2 linked regions of the Anatilimnocola floriformis genome follow. The protein of the gene in region 2 binds, or shares a complex with, the protein of the main gene of each other region. Links are inferred from orthologs where the notes say so. Each region holds a gene or a part of one and is shown on either strand. Other genes may lie near its edges.

Region 1 (6,740 bases), on a different replicon or contig from region 2:
GCAGATATCGTCGACATGCAGCTATCCTTGTTCGGGTGATGACGTTTTTATCATAACCCACCCGAACGCCCAGGCAACGGACAGCCGGGCGAACCTTTTTGCCTCGTTTGCCTCCTCAAATTACCATGCAATTGACCCGTTTTGGCAAACTGTAACGATTCCACCGGTCCGACCTGCCCGTATCGCGAAATTCACCCGATGATTATTCTGAAGGGTGCCTCTCCGCATTTTTGAGCATGAAGATTGAGATCGATCGTATGTCTAGCAACCCGAGTCCGCCGTTCAAGATTCAACTCGCCGATCGCCTGGTCAAGCTGCCGCCCTATGTGCTGGCACGCGTGAACGCGCTTCGCGACGCCAAGCGGCAAGCCGGGCAAGATGTCATCGACTTGGGGATGGGCAATCCGAGCGAGCCACCGCAGGATGTCGTCATCGACAAGTTGAATGAAGCGGCCCGCGATCCGAACAACCATGGCTATAGCAAAGCCACGGGCATCTTGAATTTAAAGCGCGAGGTTGCGGCTAAATATCAGCGGAAGTTCGGAGTTCGACTCGATCCGCACAACGAAGTGGTCGTCACCATCGGCTCGAAGGAAGGCTTCAGCCACATGTTGCTGGCCACCGTTGGCCCTGGCGACAATGTAATCATTCCCGCGCCGTTTTTTCCCGCTCACAAATATGCCGTGGCCATGGCTGGCGCTAGCGTGATTGCGCTGGAAGTAGGCAATCACGAACGGTTTTTGTCGGATATCGCCTTCACGTGTGAGCATCTGTCGCCACCACCGAAGTTGGTGGTGTTCAACTATCCGCACAATCCGTCGAGCGTGACCGTTGAGCCAGAGTTTTGGGTGGAAGTGGTGAAGCTGGCGAAGAAATACGGCTTCATGGTGATCAGCGACTTTGCCTACGCCGACGTGGCCTTTGATGGGTATCAACCGCCGAGCTTTCTGGCCGCTCCGGGCGCGAAGGAAGTGGGCGTTGAGTTCACGACGATGAGCAAAGGCTACAACATGGCCGGTTGGCGCGTCGGCTTTTGCTGCGGCAATCCGGAGATGGTGAAGGCGCTCGGCGTGATCAAGGGCTATTACGATTACGGCCTGTTTCAAGCGATTCAGATCGCTGCCATCGTCGCCCTGCGGCACACCGATGCTGCCGTGGAAGCTCAATCGCGCATCTACCAGGCCCGCCGCGATTTGCTGCTCGATGGTCTACGCAAGCAAGGCTGGCAAGTGCCAACGCCGAAGGCTGGCATGTTTGTGTGGGGCAAATATCCTGAGCCCTGGGCCAGCCAGATGAACTCGGTCGACTTTGCGATGTACATGCTCGAGAACGCCAACGTGGCCCTCAGTCCCGGCACCGGTTTCGGCTCGGCTGGCGAAGGTTATTGCCGGATGGCGCTCGTGGAAAACGAGAACCGGCTGAAGCAGGCCCTGCGACAGATGGGGCGTTGCTTAGAGCGCGATTCGAAGCCGCATCAAGCGACCGAACCAGCCAGCAATGGGGCTGAGAAGAGTGTCGTTAGCGCAACGGGCTAAGAAGCCGGATCGCCTTCAGCGCGACCTACATCGATAGCGGATATGCTTTTCCGCTATCGACAAGCGACATCGATGCCACCCGAATTAGTGGCAATAAAGTGCAATATTTGGGATGCTGCATTGCAGGAATTTCTTGCCTCTAAGTCTTTCTTAGCAACGACTTGCGACAGAAATGACTTTTTGCATCACCTGTTATAATCTCGGGGTACGAAAGCGGGGGGGGCGGATGCTTCATTTCCGCGTTTCCCGCTCGCACGCTGCGGTCTATCTAATGCAGCTATTCGCTAAACGAGTCGGCTGAATCCGCCTCGTGGCCTCTGCGACTTGCGGCAAGTCCAGACGGATGATAGCAGCGGTCTCCTACCCGAACCGCCACTCTGCCGGTAGAATTCTCGCGTTTGGATTTTTCCGATCCAATGAAGATGTGGGCGCATAAAAAATGGAAGGGCTTCTGATCGCCGCATCAGAAACCCTTCCGGGACGGCTGTTCGGAAAATGCTTGCGCACTGACCGAAGACCCACAGCCATTGAATCGGTATCGGGCCAATCCTTAACAAGACTTTAAGCTGCCCGCCGCGAGCGGGACATTCGGACGATTTCCAACTCCCCATTCACAGCAAAGGTTCCCATCCGCATGTCGCAACCGGCAAAGCTTGCCCTGGAAGATGGAACGGTTTTCACCGGCACGGCCTTCGGCGCCATTGGCGAGATCGATGGCGAGGTCTGTTTCAACACATCGATGACCGGCTATCAAGAGATCCTCACCGATCCCAGCTACCGCGGTCAGATCGTGACCATGACGTACACCGAGATCGGCAACTACGGCGTGTGTGCTGATGATCACGAGAGCCAGAAGCCGCACTTGGCCGGTTTCATCGTGAAGGAATTTACCGAGAAACCGAGCAATTTCCGTTCGCAGGAATCGCTCGACGCTTATCTGAAGCGTCACAACATCGTGGGCCTCGCTGGCATCGATACGCGGGCGCTGGTGCGGCGGCTGCGCATTCGCGGCGCGCTGAAGGGCGTGATCAGCAGCGTCGATCTGAACGACGAAAGCTTGATTGCCAAAGCCAAGTCGAGCCCCGGGCTCGTCGGCCGCGATCTGGTGCGTGAAGTGTTGCCCGAGCAACCGCGCAGCTGGAATGAAAAACTGAGCGAATGGGCCAAGCTGCCGATCGAGCCGAACCCGGCGTTTGACGATCAGCGGTTTCACGTCGTGGCGCTCGACTACGGCATGAAGTGGAACATCGCCCGCCACCTGACCGACGAAGGTTGCCGCGTGACAATTCTGCCAGGCACCTCGACGGCTGCCGACGTGCTGGCACTCAATCCCGACGGCGTGTTCCTGTCGAACGGCCCCGGCGATCCAGAACCGCTGCATTACGCCCAGGAATGCATCCGCGGAGTGCTGGGCAAGGCCCCGGTCTTTGGCATCTGCCTTGGCCATCAGCTGCTGGGGCTCGCTTGCGGGGCCAAAACATTCAAGCTGAAGTTCGGCCACCGCGGCGCCAATCAGCCGGTGCAGAACCTGGATACCGAGAAGATCGAAATCACGTCGCAGAACCACGGCTTTGCCGTGGAAGAAGACTCGCTGCCAACGTGCCTCGAAATCACGCACCGCAACCTGAACGACAACACCGTCGCCGGTCTGCGACACAAAGAAGTTGCCGCCTTCAGCGTGCAATATCACCCCGAGTCTTCGGCAGGACCGCACGACAGCCGGTATCTGTTCCGCCAATTCCGCGAGCAGATGGCCGCAGCCAAAGGCCTGACAGTTTAGTGGTTCGAAAACTCCCTCACCTTGGTACGCCGAGGCGAGGCATTCTCGGCAAACAAAAAAAGCGACCGCCAAACTTAAGGTCTGGCGGTCGCTTATTTTTTTCAAGCGATCTCAATCACGCTTACTTGTTCCGCAAACCGAACCGCTTCCGCGATGACGGTGTGCTGGTGAAGAAATCGGCCCATTCCGACGGCGTGGTTGCGGCTGCATTGCTCGTGCTGCTGCTGTTGTTGTTCGCCATCAAGTGATCGACAGCACTCAAGTACTGCTGCTGGCTATTGTCACCGGTCGAGCTACTAGCCGACGAGCTGTTGCTGCTCGTGGCCAGAGGCGACACAACCACGGTCGGCACACTGGCTGCGACTGGCGCTGCGGCATCACTGCCGGTCGAGCTTCCTTCCGCAGTGTATTCACCGGCCGAGGCTGCCGGAGCGACAGACGCACTGGTATCTTCGCCAGCGTGCAAGGACGCGAAGCTTGCGCTGTTCAACCAATTTATGATCGGGATCGCATCGAAGGCCGAAACATTACCGTCGCCGTTGACATCGATATAGTATTCAGGCAACTCGCTGGCCGCTGCCAGTCGGTGCGATTGCAAGCTGCGAGTGCCATACGTATTCAACTCGTTGATGACGGTGATTGCGTCAAAGGCAGTGATCAGCGAATCACCGTTCACATCGAGTGCGTTACGCAAGTTGACGAACTCTGGCGCACCTGGATCCAAGATCGTGATGGTCGGCAGCGGCACCAGGAAGACCTGGGAATCTTGCAACGCTACAGGATTTGGGTCGCCTACGGTTGGCGGCGCCAGCACGACTTGCGAACGTTCGCTGGCATCTTCGGCCGGATCGGCGACAAAGCGGAAAGTGCCAGCCGCAGTAGCGTTGAAGCCAATACGCACCACATGCTTCACACCAATTCCGACCGGGCCGCCTGTAGCGCGATTGTCGCGAGCCGAACCGAGCTCGTTAATCACACCTTCCGGCGAATTCACAATGCCGTTGTTATCGAGGTTGTAAACCGGGTCGCCAGGATTGAGGGCCCGGAAATCGATGTAGGGCGTGATCGTGCCGTTGTTATCAAAGTCCGCATTGGCGACTGCGGCGAAATCCTTGTCGTACAGCAGGTCGAGGAAGACGGCTTCCACGCCGCGGACAGCATCGGTGCCACCCGGCCGCAGGTCTTCGCTCATCACGTCGACGAAGAACAGTTCGTTCTTATCGATATGGAAGCCCGGATCAACTCCCTGCACGAATCCACGAGCATCGACAACTCGCAACGAAATCGCGGCGAGATACTGAGCATCGGGGGCTGCTGCAGGTGGTGACGGATTGTTCGTCACTTGGATCGTGACGGTGGCGGAGGCATCGAGCGTGCTCGGATCCGCATCGGTCGCCACATAGGTAAATTGCACGGTGCCGACAAATCCCGTTGGCGGCGTATACACCAGCAGATTGGGGTTCACGGTGTCGCGCGTCACGGTACCAGTGGGCAGCAAATCCGCGGGGTCTTTTTTCGGCTGCGTAAAGCTGCCGACGCTGATGGGCGACGACGGCGTGAAGACGTCGTTTTCGAGCACATCCATCGTGATCGAGACGGGCTGCGGCGAGGGGTTCGAGACCACATTGCCGACCATGGTGAAGGTATTGTCGACCGGCCGCGGATCCTTGGCGGTCACCAGCACCTGCACGGTGGTGGGGCTCGAAAGCTTGCTGGGATCAGCCAGCGGATCGAGCGGATCGTAGGTCGTCGGATCGTACACCTGATAGGTGAAGGTGTAGACGCCTGTGAACGGGTTCGTGCCGCCGCGCGGAGTGAACAGCAGCACATCGCGAGTGCCCGAGGTATCGAGCGTGAGCAAGTTGCCGTCGATGTTGGCCGGGAAGCTGCCGGGCAGAATCTTGAGTTGCAGCGAGATCGGGAGCGGATCGTTGCGGAGCACATCGAGCGGATTGTTCGCCGTTTCCTGCTTGATCAGCGGATCGTTCGTATACAGCGGGTCGTTCGGCGGCGGGAAGAGCTGCTCGGGGAAGCGATCGGGACGCGCAATCGGAGCATCCGAGAAGACCGGCAGCTGATAATCTTCGACCTCGCCATCCTGTGCTGGTCCATTGGGTCCCAGGTTGCGGTCGTGCGAGTAACGCATGCGGAGATACGTTACGCCCGGTGCCGCATTGGCTGGAATCTCGAACTGCACCGTGTTCAAGCCGTTCGAGGCGAGATAGTTCTTGACGATCTGATCGGTGGCCTGATTGAAGTTGCCATCGCCGTCGAAGTCGATCCAGGCTTGCAGATAGCCAGAGGTCGTGTTGCTGTTGGTGACGGTGAAGGTCAGAAAGCCACTCTGACCTTGAACCAGTTGAACCGATACCAGGCCATCTTCGTCGTTGGGCCCACCCGTGGGATCGTTGTCGTCGCCGGTGGCTGCAACCGAGGGGATGCCGTTGGCTTCAAAATCCTGCTTCGTGCCCAGCATGAAACCGGGCAGAATGCCGTGCGACGGACCACCCTTGGCAATGGTCGTACTGAAGGCATTGGGAATGCCCGGCAACGATTCCGGCAAGTCGCCATAGTCGCGGGCTGCTCGGTTGCCGAAGACGATTGGTGGATTGGTGGTCGTGCCGCTCACGACCGTCACATCGATGTACGGATCGGCAAAACCTGCGGCATTGGTTGTCGCGGGGACTGTGGGAATAAAACCGCCGCCGAGAACCTCGCGCACCGGATAAGTGCCGGGCTGAACGTTCGGAATGGTGAAGTTGCCGTTGATATCGGTATAGGCGCCAGGCTCACCAACGTTGATGCGGCCGTTGTTGTTCACGTCGACATAGAACAAGACGCCCTGCATGCCCGGCTCACCAGGATCACGCACGCCGTCGCCATCGAGGTCGAGGAACTTGGTTCCCTTAATCGTGCCCGGCGTCATGCGATCGCCGAAATTGACATTGGCGAAGTCCTGGCCCCGCGTGGCAACCGTGATGACGAACGCGCCGCCATTGCTCGTGGTAACCGGAGTGGTTTGCGTGAAAGGTGTTTGCACGACCTGCCGCACGCGATACGTACCTGTGTTGACCCAGGCATCGAAGGCATAAGTTCCCGTCTCGGGACCCGTGCCGGTCGTGTTCGTCACCGTCACGCCGCTCGGCTCGCCGACGTCGAACACGCTGTTATTGTTCACATCCAGATAAACAGTCCAGCCACCAAGGCCACCTTCGCCAATCCCTTGCCGTTTATCGTTGTTGGCATCCTGAAAGACCGTACCGCTGATGGTGGTCTTGGGAATCGAATTCAATGCAGTGAACGCATTCAAGCGGCCATCGGCCACATTGAGATTGTTCATGTACGGAATCTTATCCGCGGTATTGATGATGAGATTTTTGACTTCCACGGCAGTCAAATAGGGCGCTAGCGAGCGAATGAGCGCT
Region 2 (9,094 bases):
CACCAGCGTCGATGAAGACTGGGTCATGGACATGATCCGCGTCAAACCGGCCACGCCCGCGCAGCAAACTCGCACCTACGTCCATCTGCTTCGCGCTGCAGCCAATCTATTCAAGCCCGATGAGCTGGAAGTTTTGTTGCCGCGGTTGCGCGGCGGCAAACGCTTGCAGTCCGGCGATAGCGCTGCCGCACTCGATCCGATTGCCGCGACTGAGCAGATCGCGCACGACTTTCTCGCCAAGGGCGGCAAGTACTCGCGGCCGTTCATCACGCTCGCGGTGCACGACGCGCTGACCGGCGGCCACGGCACGCTCGCGAATGGCGCCGAGCATCTGGCCGCGGTTCCGCTGGCCATTCGCCGCGCTGCTATGTCGATCGAAGCATTTCACAAAGCTTCGCTCGTGCACGACGACATCGAAGACGAAGACGCCTTCCGCTACGGCGAAGAAACCGTCCATCGCCGCTTCGGCATTCCCACGGCGATCAACGTGGGCGATTATCTGATCGGCCTCGGTTATCGCCTCGTCAGCAAAGAAACCGCGACGCTCGGCGGCAACGCCGTCGCTGATATTTTGAACTGTCTCGCCGATGCCCACCTCCGCTTGAGCGAAGGCCAAGGCGCTGAGTTGCTTTGGCGTGATGCGCGCGACAAGCGACTCAAGCCCATCGATGCCCTCAAAATCTACGCCCTGAAAACATCCCCTGCTTTCGAAGCGGCTCTCTACAGCGGTTGCCGATTGGCGGGACCGGCCGAAGCCTACGCCGAGCCGATGAAGCAATTCGCCCGCAACCTGGGTGTCGCTTTTCAGATTCTGAATGATCTGAACGACTGGGACGGCGACAACCACAACAAGCTCGCAGCCGGCGGCGATACGCTCGGCGGCCGGCCAACGGTTCTCTGGGCTCTCGCGATCGAAGGGCTGAACGCGTCGAAGCAGGAAGAGCTGTTGTCGCTGGTTACGAATTCGCAACTCGATGGTCCAGCTCGTCTGGCCCGTGTGCGGCAGTTGTATAACGAAGCTGGGGCCTTTGAAAAAGCGGCCCGACTGATCGACAAGCATCGCGAGCGGGCCGAAGCGATCGCCGACGAAATTCAGCCGGAAGAACTTCGCCGCCTGCTCTACTATCTAATCGACAGCGTGCTCGATCACTCGTCTGCCGCGAGTGCACCGCCGCCGGTTCTGCAAATCACGCCGCAAATCAATCCGCAGAAGTAACGACGGGTCGCGGACATGCCAAGCCACGCCGATGTGACAGCCATTAAGTCGCTGACAGCATTCAAGCAATGGCTCGTTGAAGAGAGTGGCAAGTCGTCGCAATGGTTTGGATGTCGAGACAGCAGCTGCAGCAAATGTCTGCTCATTTCCGCCGCTCCCTCCTTCGAACAGCAGTTTGACTACGTCACGATCCAGCAAACACCTCTCTTTCCCTTGCAGCTGCCGAGTCTCAGCGACGCGCGCAACTGGTGGTTCGACTTATGGGAAGGAGAGATCGTTAGCTATTGGTTTGCACCCGACTTACGGATTCTGGTGGCGGCGAAAAACGCGATTTGGAAAGCCCTTCCTGATTTTCATCTGTTGCGACCGAAGTCCGACTTTGTCGAAATTCCGCTCGACGAGGTGCGACAAATCGTCGGCCATGACGAGATCGAACGCATGTGCAACGAAGTCTTTTTTGTCGGGATTTCGACGCGTGCTTTAGAACTCGCCGCGGCAGGCCGCATGGAGCAGTTCGTTCGCTCAATGAAGATTCCGCAAGCGGCCACACCCGCCAACACCCTTTGATAAACTGAAGTCATGGCAGATCAAGTCAGCGACATTCCCGACCTGCAAGAACTGGCGGCGATTTTCTATGCTGACCTGGCCGAGCTCGGTGTGTTCACCGCCGTCGCGCCGAATAAAATTCCGCAGGCCTATCGTGACCTGCTCGCGCACTATTCGCACATGACTGTGACGGTCGAGCATTACCATCACAGCCCCGTCGATGTCGTCGTGCTCGATCGCATCACCACCGGTCAACACTACAGCCGCAAGATTTTGCTCACCCGGCAGAGCGACAGCCGCGTGGTGCAGTTCGGCATCGTGCGGCTCGACTTCAACACCGTGAGTCCTGCCGTTCGCGACGAGATCCGCCAGGAACAAACGCCGCTCGGCCGCGTGCTGATCAAGCACAACGTGCTGCGCGAGGTCGAGCTCAAGCAGATCTATCGCATCACCTGTGGCGCGGAGCTGGCGCAGCATTTTCAATTGCCGGTAGGGAGCGAAGTCTTCGGCCGCACTGCCCTGATTTACTGCGATGGCGAACCAGCAGTGGAACTGCTGGAAATCGTCGTTTCTTAAGCGTTCCTGCCGCGATTAAACCGTAGCAGGTTGCAATGCGGGACTTTCGTTCTTCTTCGCAGCAAAGCGATCCTGGAGGGATTGAACCTCCATCGATTCGTGACGCAGGGCCTCCATCGCTTTAACGGCTGCTTCAGCGGCCTGGATGGTGGTGATGCAGGGAACGCCCAGCTGCACGGCGGCGGCGCGGATGCGGCCTTCGTCGGTGCGGGCACCCTTGCCACTGGGCGTGTTGATGACCAGCGTGATCTGGCCGTCGTTCAAATGGTCGAGCAAGTTCGGTCGGCCTTCGGCGATCTTCTTCACTTGCGTGACTGGAATGCCGGATTCCTGCAGTCGGCGGGCGGTCCCTTCCGTGGCAACTAACTCATGGCCCAACGTGCTCAGCCGCCGCGCGAGATCGACGACGGCTTCCTTGTGGCGGGCCGAGACGCTGACAAAGATGCACCCCTTCGTCGGTAGCAACGTGCCAGCCGCAAGTTGACCCTTGGCAAAGGCGATGCTGAAACGCTCGCTGATGCCCATCACTTCGCCCGTGCTCCGCATTTCGGGGCCGAGCACAATATCGACGCCCGCGAACTTGCGGAACGGGAAGACGCTTTCCTTGACGCTGACCGCGGCGGGAATCGGCTCGCGCGTGATGCCCAGGTCAGGCAGCGACACCCCGGTCATCACCTTGGCCGCGACCTTGGCGACGGGCATGCCGGTGGCTTTGGCGACGAAGGGAACCGTGCGGCTCGCACGAGGATTCACCTCGAGCACATACACGGCCATCTTGCCTTCTTCCTTCTTCACCGCAAACTGCACGTTCATCAAACCAATAACTCGCAAGTGCCGAGCCATGGCAGCCGTGGCTTCGCGAATCTCTTGCACCACCGGACCAGGCAAGCTGTAGGGCGGAATTGCACAGGCCGAGTCGCCCGAGTGGACGCCGGCTTCTTCGATGTGCTCCATGATGCCGCTGATGATCACATTTTCGCCGTCGCAAATGCAGTCAACGTCGACTTCGGTGGCATCCTCGAGGAAACGGTCGATGAGAACCGGCTTATCCTGCGCGACGACAAAGGCTTCGGCGACAAAGCGTTCGAACTGCGTGTGGTCGTAGCAGATTTCCATCGCCCGGCCGCCGAGCACGAAGCTGGGACGAACGAGGCAAGGGAAGCCGATGCGGACAACTTCCGCGCGGGCTTGATTCATGTTGCGGGCGATACCGTTGGCCGGCTGCTTCAAGCCGAGCTCGTTCAGAATCTTGGCAAACTTCTCGCGGTCTTCAGCTGCTTCGATGGTATCGACGCTGGTGCCGATGATCGGCACGCCGGCGTTGTGCAAAGCGCGCGAGAGGTTCAGCGGCGTCTGACCACCAAACTGCACAATCACGCCGATTGGGTTGATGCGATCGAAGATGTTGAGGACGTCTTCGGTCGTGAGAGGTTCGAAGAACAGCAGATCGCTGGTGTCGTAGTCGGTGCTGACGGTTTCCGGGTTGCTGTTGACCATCACCGATTCGATGCCGAGTTCGCGGAGAGCAAAGCTCGCATGGCAGCAGCAATAATCGAACTCGATCCCCTGGCCAATGCGGTTCGGGCCGCCGCCGAGAATCATGATCCGCTTTTTATCGGGCTTGGCGGCCGGCACTTCGTCTTCCTGCTCGTAGGTCGAGTAGAAGTAGGGCGTGTAAGCTTCGAATTCGGCGGCGCAAGTATCGACTGCCTTGTACGTGGGGATGATGTTGCGGCCCTTGCGATTGGCGCGAACATCCATCTCGGTGACGCCCCACAGCGTGGCCAGCTGACGGTCGGAAAATCCGAACTGCTTCGCTTCGCGGAGCGTGGCGTCGTCGCAATTGCTCACGCTGCCGATCGCGCGGAGCTTGTCTTCCATCTGCACGATGGCGTACAGCTGATCGAGGAACCACGGATCGATGTTGGTGATTTGATACAACTCGGCCGGGCTCATGCCGCTTTTGATCGCATACCGCAAGTGCCACACGCGATCAGCGTTCGGCACGGCGAGCTTGCCGCGGATGTCGTCGTTCGATGGTTGATGCGGCGTGCCCCACAAATCCTTGCTGTCGCAACCAAAGCCGAACGCGCCGACCTCGAGACCACGCAGGGCCTTTTGAAACGACTCCTTGAACGTGCGGCCGATGGCCATCGTTTCGCCGACGCTTTTCATTTGCGTCATGAGCGTGGCGTCGGCTTCGGGGAATTTTTCGAAAGCGAAGCGTGGGATCTTCGTCACGACATAATCGATGGCAGGTTCGAAGCAGGCCAACGTCTTGCGAGTGATGTCGTTGGCCAGTTCGTGCAGGCGGAAACCAACCGCAAGCTTGGCGGCGATCTTGGCGATGGGAAAGCCCGTCGCTTTGCTGGCGAGCGCGCTGGAGCGACTCACGCGCGGATTCATTTCGATGACAATCATCCGGCCGTTTTTCGGATTGATCGCAAATTGAATGTTCGAGCCGCCGGTCTCGACGCCGATCTCGCGAATAACGGCGATGCTCGCATCGCGCATCCGCTGATATTCTTTGTCGCTCAGCGTCTGGGCCGGCGCGACCGTGATCGAGTCGCCGGTGTGGACGCCCATCGGATCGAAGTTTTCGATCGAGCAGATGATGACCACGTTGTCGTCCATGTCGCGGACGACTTCCATTTCGTATTCTTTCCAACCGATGATCGATTCCTCGACCAGCACTTCGGTGACCGGCGACAAATCGAGGCCGTTCCGCACCATGCGGTCGAATTCTTCGCGGTTGTAGGCAATGCCCGAACCGCTGCCGCCCATCGTGAAGCTGGGGCGAATGATCGCGGGCAGGCCGACCTCAGCGAGCACCTTGCGCGCGTGTTCGACGGTTTTGACGGTTTCGCCCTTGCACACGCCGAGGCCGATTTTGTGCATCGCTTGCTTGAAGAGCTCGCGCTCTTCGGCTTTGGCGATGACATCGGGCCGGGCGCCGATCATTTCGCAGTTGTACTTTTTCAGCACGCCGTGCTTGGCGAGATCCATGGCCAGGTTGAGACCGGTTTGACCGCCGAGCGTCGGCAAGATCGCGTCGGGGCGTTCCTTTTCGATGATCTTTTCGACGATCTCCCAGGTGAGCGGCTCGATGTAAGTGCTGTCGGCCATCTCGGGGTCGGTCATGATCGTGGCGGGATTGCTGTTGACCAGCACCACGCTGTACCCCTCTTCGCGCAGGGCTTTGCAAGCCTGCGTGCCCGAGTAATCGAATTCACAGGCCTGGCCGATGACAATGGGACCAGAGCCGATGAGCAGAATCTTTTTCAGGTCGGTTCGCTTTGGCACGAGCGATCAATCCTTGGAAATCAAAGGGAACAGGAGTTTGGCGGAGAGACGGGCGTGTTGTTGCTGCGAGTACGCAGATCACACGCTTCCGGGCGATTTCACTCGTCACGAGCGTCCATTATTCGGCTTCAGCGCGCACTCCCAGCGCAATTGCCGCGTGCCGAGTAAAATCTCACAAACTTATCACGTTTTGGCGGCAGCAGAAAGGGGCGGAACGACCGGAGTTGCCGCAGGATTGGACGGGGATTTTCTCGAAGTTGTTAGCTAAGATGAGTTTGCAGGAAAATCCGTTTTCAGGTGATGTGGGAAGCGAAATTCATGATTGCTCAACCGGCAGCAACCTCATCCGGCAACGAGGTCGAACAGGAACTGATTCTGCTGCGCGCCAAAGTGGAAAACGCCCTGCAGCGGATCAGTCATCTCGAACAGAAATCACGGCCGGCCCTCTTTCCGATTGATTCACCGGCGATGATTTTCGCCCGCGAACTGTGCGCACAGTATTTTCCCGGCCCGGTAGAAGTGGAAATTGCTAGCGCGCCCGACGATCCGGAATCGAAATGGTACACATTTATCGTTCGTGGCCAGGGATCGACTAGAGAAGTGGTCGACAAAGAGGCAGAAGTGTTCAAGGAACTTGATAGACAATATCCAGTGGAAGCCATGGACATCCGCCTGGCGGTGGTTTTCGAATGAAACCGGAGGCATTCCTGGCGCAAGCAGGCAAGTTGGCCGCCCACTCACAAAACGATGCTGCGAATGCCAGGACGGCAACCAGCCGAGCCTACTATTGCGCCTTTCATCTGGTGCGTCTCTTTCTTGCCGAGTTGAACTTCCCCGCCGGCAAAGATCACGACCTACATAAGCCGCTGATGGCATCGCGCAATCCGATCGGAATCGAGGCGGCTCGGTACCTTTCGCATTTGTATGAATCGCGCCGCCGAGCAGATTATGAGTTGACGAATGTGGGTTGCGAGACGCAGGAGGTCGCGCAGAATTCCGTGGAACGCGCCGAGCGGATCAAATCCCTACTGCTGCAAATGCAAGCCGAACCGCCCCGCACAGAAATTGCCGCTGGGCTGCATACTTATCAGCAACAACTGCCGAATCGAATTTCCTAAACCAGCCCAGCCATGCCCTACACCACTTCCTGCCCATGCGGACGCGATGTGCCGGTCGAAGCGACGCAGGCGGGCACTGAGCTCGAGTGCCCCGGTTGCCGGCGGAGCGTGCGAGTGCCGCGATTGTCGGCACTGCGCGTAGCCGCCGGCGAAACGGCGATTCCGCTCAACGCTGCCGAGCGTGTGGCTCACGCTGTCAAACAGGGACTGCTGCCGAGCAACCTGGTTTGCCCAGTTACTCATGGCAGCGTCAATGCTGTCGCGATCTTTCGCATTCACTGCGAACGTAGCTGGAAACGGGAGCAGGCGGCTGAAGAGGACCACGCAATATCGCGCCTGATCACGATGCTTCTCTTCAGCTTCGTCGGTCTGTTTGTCTGGACCTCGCGGAAAGGGAAGCAGGAAGTTCTCGGCCGCGACACCTTCGTCGACACGCCGCTGGGAGTTTCCAGCGAAGCGCTGCCCCAACTCTCTCGCCAGCGCAATCAACGCGAGCTCCAGCGACTGCTCTGCGCCATCCCCGAATACGCTGCCGTCTTTGCCGAGTATCCCGGCGCCACGGTTTCGTTTGTCTCAGGTGCGGAACTGCGTTAAGACGCGGAATTTGGCAGAATTTTTCAGCGCGCACGTTCTGCCCCACCATCGATCTTCATCAAACATACACACAACCTTTATTGAGGACGCTAGCGCAACCTATACCCTGAACGCGATTAGTCACGCCGCTCACCGAGACGCGTTTTATGACGGGCGAAGTAACTGCCGCGCGAGCCGCATCTAATAAGTCTGCGAAGTTCTCGTTCAAGAGCCTGTTGTTCGTCGCAATCCCAGCCATCGTTGTCGTGCTGGGAGTTTTCGGCCTGCTTTACAGTCAGGCGCAACGCGAAACGCCGCCGCCGGTCGACTTCCTAGCCATCGTGAAGCTCGCCCTGCGATCGCCCAAGCGTCTGTCGCAAAGCCTAACGGACAAAAATGGCGATCTGGTCGCCGACGCGCCCGAGGATCCGGCGCTATGGCTTGATCCAGAAACTTTAGAGTTCGAAATCCTCGGTCGCGACCTGGCAAGCGAGACCCAGCAGTGGTCCGATTTCGTTTCTCACCTGCAACAAGTAACCGGCAAGCAGGTGCATCTCACTCTGCGACCCGAACCAACTTCACTCTCGTCCAGCGAGGCCACCCCGCCCACCTTGCAACAGGCTCGCGATTTTCACGCTGGCAAGATTCATCTGGCCTGTTTGAACACGGGCGCCGTGACGCTCAATGTGAACGAAGGTGGCGCTGTTCCCTTTTGCGTCATGGCCGATGAGGCAGGCAAATTTGGTTATGAGATGGAGATCATCGTCCCTGCCGACAGTCGCGTGACGAAAGTGTCGCAGCTCAAGGGCGCCGAGAAAGTGTTCTTCGCGTCGATGTATTCGCACTCTGGTTTCAAAGCCCCGCTGATGATCCTGTGGAATGATTTCAATCTGCAGCCCGAACGCGACTACACCCCCGTGTTTGTCAGCGGCCAAGAACAAGCCATCGAAGTGATTGCAAAAAATCGCGGCGACGCAGCGCCCGTGGCCAGTGATCTGCTGCGGCGAATCATCGGTCGCGGCGACGTTGCCGAAAAGTCGATCCGCTCGATCTACAAATCCAAGGCCTATCCGCCGGCGTGTTTCGCCTACGCCCATCAGTTGAAACCGGAACTCGCCGAAAAGGTGAAGACCGCGTTTCTCGAGTTCCGCTGGGCCGGCACTTCGCTGGAAAAAGCGTACGCCGCCGCCCAGCAATCGCGCTTCGTGCCGGCTTCGTATCAAAACGATTGGCAGTCGGTTCGCGACATCGAAGATCAAGTTTCTTCGCTCCTCCAATCCGAAGATCGCCATCCCTGACGCCGTCACCAGTTCAACAGCTTGCCTCGTAGCACCAAACCAAAACCTTCGTGAGTTTGACGATGAAAAACCGCCGCGCCTTTACTCTGGTCGAGCTCTTGGTGGTGATTGCCATCATCGGCGTGCTGGTCGCGTTGCTGCTCCCCGCCGTGCAGGCAGCGCGCGAAGCAGCCCGGCGTGCGCAGTGCATGAATGGTCAGCGGCAACTCGGTCTGTCGACGCAGATGTTTCATGACACGTATCTGCGCTTTCCCTCGGGCGTCAATCTGCCCATCAGCGGCGCCTCTGGTGCAATAGCTTCCACTAACCAACTCGTGACGTCCGGCACCGTCACCAGTCCACCAATTCCTAATCAGTTTGCCTCGATCTTTGAGCAGATTTTTCCTTTCATCGAGCAAGACAATCTGAAGAAATCAATTGACCTCACGCAACGCGAATACGCCAACTGCGGCAGTCCGACTTCG

What was found. The genes of interacting proteins can lie anywhere in the genome.
Region 1: the proteins of carB (region 2) and carA are in contact, whole or in part, in a solved structure (PDB 1KEE), measured with the Escherichia coli proteins. The link is inferred for Anatilimnocola floriformis from one-to-one orthologs.

What each region holds. Positions count from the first base shown.
Region 1 is NZ_JAMLFW010000001.1:4,970,318-4,977,057, forward strand. The notes cover bases 1,282-4,242. They hold carA (glutamine-hydrolyzing carbamoyl-phosphate synthase small subunit), read left to right. Parts: upstream 1,282-2,169; coding sequence 2,170-3,315; downstream 3,316-4,242. Other genes in these bases: M9Q49_RS19530 (aminotransferase class I/II-fold pyridoxal phosphate-dependent enzyme), read left to right, coding at 1,282-1,535; M9Q49_RS19540 (S8 family serine peptidase), read right to left, coding at 3,437-4,242. Also shown: M9Q49_RS19525 (hypothetical protein), read right to left, coding at 1-17; more of M9Q49_RS19530, read left to right, coding at 258-1,281; more of M9Q49_RS19540, read right to left, coding at 4,243-6,740. UniProt on the Escherichia coli protein: Small subunit of the glutamine-dependent carbamoyl phosphate synthetase (CPSase).
Region 2 is NZ_JAMLFW010000002.1:867,344-876,437, forward strand. Bases 2,154-6,038 are described here. They hold carB (carbamoyl-phosphate synthase large subunit), read right to left. Parts: upstream 5,642-6,038; coding sequence 2,354-5,641; downstream 2,154-2,353. Other genes in these bases: M9Q49_RS28150 (hypothetical protein), read left to right, coding at 2,154-2,338; M9Q49_RS28160 (hypothetical protein), read left to right, coding at 5,960-6,038. Outside these bases: M9Q49_RS28140 (polyprenyl synthetase family protein), read left to right, coding at 1-1,216; M9Q49_RS28145 (hypothetical protein), read left to right, coding at 1,232-1,783; more of M9Q49_RS28150, read left to right, coding at 1,796-2,153; more of M9Q49_RS28160, read left to right, coding at 6,039-6,334; M9Q49_RS28165 (HEPN domain-containing protein), read left to right, coding at 6,331-6,759; M9Q49_RS28170 (hypothetical protein), read left to right, coding at 6,772-7,353; M9Q49_RS28175 (PhnD/SsuA/transferrin family substrate-binding protein), read left to right, coding at 7,500-8,630; M9Q49_RS28180 (DUF1559 family PulG-like putative transporter), read left to right, coding at 8,693-9,094. UniProt on the Escherichia coli protein: Large subunit of the glutamine-dependent carbamoyl phosphate synthetase (CPSase).